2 linked regions of the Streptomyces collinus Tu 365 genome follow. The protein of the gene in region 1 interacts with the protein of each later gene in a pairwise test. Links are inferred from orthologs where the notes say so. Each region holds a gene or a part of one and is shown in the gene's direction. Other genes may lie near its edges.

Region 1 (3,055 bases):
CTCCTCGTGGCTGCGCCTGGAGCGCGTCTCGGTCTCCGGCACCCGGATGCTGACCCCCGCCGACGTGCGCGAGGCCGCCTCCGTGCCGGTCGGGGCGCCGTTGGTCTCCGTCGACACGGAGGCCGTCGAGGCCCGCCTGCGCCGGAAACTGCCCCGGATCGACACCGTCGACGTCGTCCGTTCCTGGCCGCACGGAATCGGTCTGAAAGTGACCGAACGCACCCCGGTGCTCCTTGTCCGAAAAGCCGGGACGTTCGTGGAAGTCGACGACGACGGTGTCCGGTTCGCCACGGTTTCGCAGGCGCCGAAAGGCGTTCCGGTACTGGAACTGACCGCGTCCCGTTCCGGTTCCGGCGCCGCGAGCTTCCGGCGCTTCGGCACCGACCGGCTGGTGCGCGAGGCCGTGCGGGTCGGCGGCGACCTGCCCGCGGCGGTGGCGCGGCAGACCCGGACCGTCAAAGTCGGCTCCTACGACGACATCTCACTGGAGTTGGGCGACGGGCGCTCGGTCGCGTGGGGCAGCGGCGAGGACGGCCGCGCCAAGGCACGGGCCCTCACAGCACTCATGAAAGCAGTTCCCGGCGCACGGCACTTCGATGTCAGCGTGCCCACCGCCCCTGCGTCATCGGGGAGTTGACGCACATCAGCGCAGGCCAGCACCCTGGTTGGGCACTGCTATGGCTGATCACATAGGGTGAAAAGAAAAACGGGAGGTTCGGCGTGTTCGTTGAACGGGCGCCACTTGTCGACTTAGTGTCCTGTTCAGAAGACTCCAGGGAACAGACACACTGGTAACCCTAAACTTCAAGGTTAGGGTTCGGGTCGGCGTTCGGACCGTCCCATTCGGCATCAGTCGTCCCGGTGCGGGGAACCGCCCCGCGGCGACAACGTAATTCGAGGCGAGAGGCCTTCGACGTGGCAGCACCGCAGAACTACCTCGCAGTCATCAAGGTCATCGGTGTCGGCGGCGGTGGTGTCAATGCCATCAACCGGATGATCGAGGTCGGTCTCAAGGGCGTCGAGTTCATCGCCATCAACACCGACGCACAGGCGCTGTTGATGAGCGACGCCGACGTGAAGCTCGACGTCGGCCGTGAACTCACCCGCGGACTCGGCGCCGGAGCCAACCCGGCCGTCGGCCGCAAGGCGGCCGAGGACCACCGCGAGGAGATCGAGGAGGTCCTCAAGGGGGCCGACATGGTCTTCGTGACGGCCGGTGAAGGCGGCGGCACCGGCACCGGCGGGGCGCCGGTCGTGGCCAACATCGCGCGCTCGCTGGGCGCCCTCACCATCGGCGTGGTCACGCGCCCGTTCACCTTCGAGGGACGGCGCCGCGCGAACCAGGCCGAGGACGGCATCGCCGAGCTGCGCGAGGAGGTCGACACCCTCATCGTCATCCCGAACGACCGGCTGCTGTCCATCTCGGACCGCCAGGTCTCGGTCCTGGACGCCTTCAAGTCGGCCGACCAGGTCCTGCTCTCCGGTGTCCAGGGCATCACCGACCTCATCACCACCCCCGGCCTGATCAACCTCGACTTCGCCGACGTCAAGTCGGTCATGTCCGAGGCCGGTTCCGCCCTCATGGGCATCGGCTCGGCCCGCGGCGACGACCGCGCGGTGGCCGCCGCCGAGATGGCGATCTCCTCGCCGCTGCTGGAGGCGTCCATCGACGGCGCCCGGGGCGTGCTGCTCTCCATCTCCGGCGGTTCGGACCTCGGCCTGTTCGAGATCAACGAGGCGGCCCAGCTGGTCAGCGAGGCGGCCCACCCCGAGGCCAACATCATCTTCGGCGCCGTCATCGACGACGCCCTCGGCGACGAGGTCCGGGTCACCGTGATCGCGGCCGGATTCGACGGCGGCCAGCCGCCGGCCCGCCGGGACAACGTCCTCGGCTCGGCCTCCTCCTCGCCGGCCCCGGCCCGCCGCGAGGAGCCCGCTCCGGCGCGGCAGCCGGAGAGCCGCCCGTCCTTCGGCTCGCTCGGCAGCGTGACGCCGAAGGAGGACCCGGAGCCGGCGCCCGAGCCGGTCGCCGAGATCCCGGTGGCCCCGCCGGTCCCGCCGTCGCCGCGGACCTACTCGGACAGCGCGGCCGAGGAGCTGGACGTGCCGGACTTCCTGAAGTGATAGGACAGCGCGAGAGCGTGAGCGGCGCGCACTTCGCCTTCACCGACCGGTGGGGCGGGGTGAGCGCCGCTCCGTATGAGGAGCTCAACCTCGGCGGGGCGGTCGGCGACGACCCCGGGTCCGTGCGCTCGAACCGGGAACGGGCGGCCGAGGCGCTCGGGCTCGACCCCGGACTCGTCGTCTGGATGAACCAGGTGCACGGCGCCGGCGTGGCCGTCGTGGACGAGCCCTGGGGCGCGCAGCCCGTGCCGGAGGTCGACGCCCTCGTCACCACCCGCCGGGGGCTCGCCCTGGCGGTCCTCACCGCCGACTGCGTACCGGTCCTGCTGGCCGACCCGGTCGCCGGCGTCGTGGCCGCCGCGCACGCCGGGCGGCCCGGCATGATCAAGGGGGTCGTCCCCGCCGCCGTACGGGCCATGACCGAACTCGGCGCCGAGCCGGGCCGGATCGTCGCCCGCACCGGCCCCGCCGTGTGCGGCCGGTGCTACGAGGTGCCGGAGGCGATGCGCGCCGAGGTGGCCGCCGTCGAGCCGGCGGCGCACGCCGAGACGAGCTGGGGCACACCGGCGGTCGACGTGGGCGCCGGCGTGCACGCCCAGCTCGAACGGCTCGGGGTGGACGACCGGGCGCAGTCTCCGGCGTGCACGCTGGAGTCGGGCGACCTCTTCTCCTACCGGCGCGACCGCACCACCGGGCGGCTCGCCGGTTATGTCTGGCTGGACTGATGGGGCATGACGGAACGTAAGGCAGAACTCGCCGCGAATCTGGCGAAAGTGGAGCAGCGCATCGCCGCCGCCTGTGCGGCGGCCGGGCGCGAGCGGGACGAGGTGACCCTGATCGTGGTCACCAAGACGTACCCGGCGAGCGACGTGCGGATCCTGTCGGAGCTCGGTGTGCGTCACGTGGCCGAGAACCGGGACCAGGACGCCGC
Region 2 (3,042 bases), 650 kb from region 1 along the record:
CTGTGCGGCATGGTGACCCGCCCCGGCGGCGTCGCCCTCGGCTGGGCCCTCCAGCTCGCCCTGGTCGCCTCCGGTGTCTTCGTGCCGACCATGTACTTCATGGGCGCGGTGTTCGCCGCCCTGTGGTGGGCGTCGGTGCACTTCGGCCGAAAGGTGGACGAGGCGAAGGCCAGGTTCGCGGCCCAGGCGGAAGCACCCTCCACTACACCTGACGCTGTGTGACGGGCGGCCCGACACGCCCTGTAACCTCGTCCCACCGCACACGTCAGTAGTAAGGAGCCCTCCGTGAGCCAGCGCACCCTCGTCCTGCTCAAGCCCGACGCCGTCCGTCGGGGCCTGACCGGCGAGATCATCAGCCGTATCGAGCGCAAGGCGGGCTGGCGGATCACCGCGCTGGAGCTGCGCACCCTGGACCAGGACACCCTGGAGCAGCACTACGGCGAGCACAAGGGCAAGCCCTTCTACGAGCCGCTGGTGGAGTTCATGGCCTCCGGCCCGGTCGTCGCGCTGATCGTGGAGGGCGAGCGGGTCATCGAGGGTCTGCGCGCGCTGGCCGGCCCGACCGATCCGATCGCCGCCGCGCCCGGCTCCATCCGGGGGGACTACGGCGTGATCGTCCGCGAGAACCTGATCCACGCCTCCGACTCCGAGGAGTCCGCCGAGCGTGAGGTGAAGATCTTCTTCCCGGGCCGTGCCTGAGGCGCGCCGGACGGAATTTTCCAAGAATTTTCTGAGTGAGCGTCAGCTCGCCCTCGGGTGTCTGACCTGGGACGGCCGTACGTTTTCGGCCGTCCCTCGGCATATGCGTTGCCGATCGGGGGAACGCGTGCCCCCGATGGCCCGTCTCCGAAGGCGAGGCGCCACGCCATCTGCTGACAATGGCGGAGACCCTCGCGCAGTGTTCGCGCAGGCGCGTTTACGATAGAAGCCTTCACGTCACAGCACCCGCCTCGCCGACCTGATATGCCCTCAAAAGCTCAGGAAGGCCAGATGAATCCGGATGGGGAACTCAATGTCGTTCATCGGCCGTGACATGGCTGTCGACCTCGGGACCGCCAACACGCTGGTGTACGTCAGGGGCCGCGGAATCGTTCTCAACGAGCCCTCCGTCGTCGCGATCAACACCAACACGGGCGGCATTCTCGCGGTCGGTGCGGAAGCGAAGAAGATGATCGGCCGGACGCCCGGGAACATCGTCGCCGTACGCCCGCTGAAGGACGGCGTGATCGCCGACTTCGAGATCACCGAGCGGATGCTGCGCTACTTCATCCTGAAGATCCATAAGCGTCGGTATCTGGCCAGGCCGCGCGTGGTCGTCTGTGTGCCCTCGGGCATCACCGGCGTCGAGCGCCGCGCCGTGATCGAGGCGTCCTCCCAGGCGGGCGCGCGCCAGGTGCACATCATCGAGGAGCCCATGGCCGCGGCCATCGGCTCCGGCCTGCCGGTCCACGAGGCCACCGGCAACATGGTGGTGGACATCGGCGGCGGCACCACCGAGGTCGCGGTCATCTCGCTCGGCGGCATCGTCACCGCCCAGTCCATCCGCGTCGCCGGCGACGAACTGGACAACGCGATCATCCAGTACATCAAGAAGGAGTACAGCCTCCTGCTGGGTGAGCGCACCGCCGAACAGATCAAGATCACGATCGGCTCGGCGTACGACCTCGACTCCGACGAGCACACCGAGGTCCGCGGCCGGGACCTGGTCTCCGGCCTGCCGAAGACCGTCGTCATCTCGGCCGCCGAGGTGCGCAAGGCGATCGAGGAGCCGGTCAACGCCATCGTCGACGCCGTCAAGACGACCCTCGACAAGTGCCCGCCGGAGCTGTCCGGCGACATCATGGACAGGGGAATCGTTCTGACCGGCGGCGGAGCTCTGCTGCGCGGCCTGGACGAGCGGTTGCGGCGCGAGACCGGCATGCCGATCCACATCGCCGAGGATCCGCTGGACAGCGTGGCGCTCGGATCGGGCAAGTGCGTCGAGGAGTTCGAGGCGCTCCAGCAGGTCCTGGACGCCCAGCCCCGCAGATGACGTGACACGCCGATTCCGCCGTACGAGACGTTCTCCTCTCGTGCGGCGGATCGTCGCTATCGAGGCATAAGCTCCCCCCACATGGGCCCCTTCGGTCGGCGCTCCCCGAGCGGCGCCTCAAGGGGTCCCCGAATTCCTATCGAGGAAGGGCACGGCCGCCGCACGTGAGGGACACCAAAGAGAGCCGGCTGCTCCTGGTCCTGCTGATCGCCATCGCGTTCGCGCTGATCACGGTGGACATCCGAGGAGGCCGGAACTCACCGGTCGACGGCGCCCGGCACGCCGCGGCCGCGGCGTTCGGCCCCATCGAGAACGGCATGTCCTCGGCGGTCGACCCCGTCGGCAACGCCGTCTCCGCCGTCCGCGACTCCGGCAGCCGCCACGACCGGCTCGCCGCGCTGGAACGCGAGAACGCGGCCCTCAAGGCGAAGCTCGGCAGCGACGACCGCAACCGCAGCCGCCTGGGGCAGCTCGACAAGATGCTGAAGCTCGCCGGCGAGGGCCAGTACGGCATCAAGGGCGCCCAGGTCATCGCCATAGGGTCGGCGCAGGGCTTCTCCTGGACCATCACCATCGACGCCGGCGCGAGCGACGGCATCCGGCGCGACATGACCGTCCTGAACGGCGACGGTCTCGTCGGCCGGGTCACCACCGTCGGCCCCGACACCTCCACCGTCCTGCTCGCCAACGACCCCGACTTCACCGTCGGCACCCGTATGGAGAACGGCGACGAACTCGGCTTCGCCTCCGGACAGGGCGACCGCCCGCTGCGCGTGGAACTCCTCAACGGCAAGGCGGAGGTGAAGAAGGGCGACCGCCTCGTCACCTTCGGCTCGCAGGCCGACAAGCCCTTCGTACCCGGCGTCCCGGTCGGCGTGGTCTCCCGCGTCGACCCCTCCGGCGGCGGCCTCACCCGCACGCTCTACGTCACCCCGTACGTCGGCTTCACCAAGCTCGACATCGTCGGCGTGGTCGTGGCGGCCCCGAAGAAGGACCCCCGCGACGAGGTC

What was found.
Region 2: the proteins of ftsZ (region 1) and B446_RS13800 interact in binary tests that used the Escherichia coli proteins (3 or more experiments, as listed by UniProt). The link is inferred for Streptomyces collinus Tu 365 from one-to-one orthologs.

The regions. Positions count from the first base shown.
Region 1 is NC_021985.1:2,538,188-2,541,242, reverse strand. The notes cover bases 31-3,019. They hold ftsZ (cell division protein FtsZ), read left to right. Parts: upstream 31-915; coding sequence 916-2,124; downstream 2,125-3,019. Other genes in these bases: B446_RS10860 (YggS family pyridoxal phosphate-dependent enzyme), read left to right, coding at 2,856-3,019; pgeF (peptidoglycan editing factor PgeF), read left to right, coding at 2,121-2,849; B446_RS10875 (cell division protein FtsQ/DivIB), read left to right, coding at 31-637. In the rest of the region: more of B446_RS10875, read left to right, coding at 1-30; more of B446_RS10860, read left to right, coding at 3,020-3,055. UniProt on the Escherichia coli protein: Essential cell division protein that forms a contractile ring structure (Z ring) at the future cell division site. The regulation of the ring assembly controls the timing and the location of cell division.
Region 2 is NC_021985.1:3,192,644-3,195,685, reverse strand. What follows is about bases 47-3,022. They hold B446_RS13800 (rod shape-determining protein), read left to right. Parts: upstream 47-1,012; coding sequence 1,013-2,032; downstream 2,033-3,022. Other genes in these bases: mreC (rod shape-determining protein MreC), read left to right, coding at 2,197-3,022; ndk (nucleoside-diphosphate kinase), read left to right, coding at 286-699; B446_RS13810 (DUF4233 domain-containing protein), read left to right, coding at 47-222. Also shown: more of B446_RS13810, read left to right, coding at 1-46; more of mreC, read left to right, coding at 3,023-3,042. UniProt on the Escherichia coli protein: Forms membrane-associated dynamic filaments that are essential for cell shape determination. Acts by regulating cell wall synthesis and cell elongation, and thus cell shape.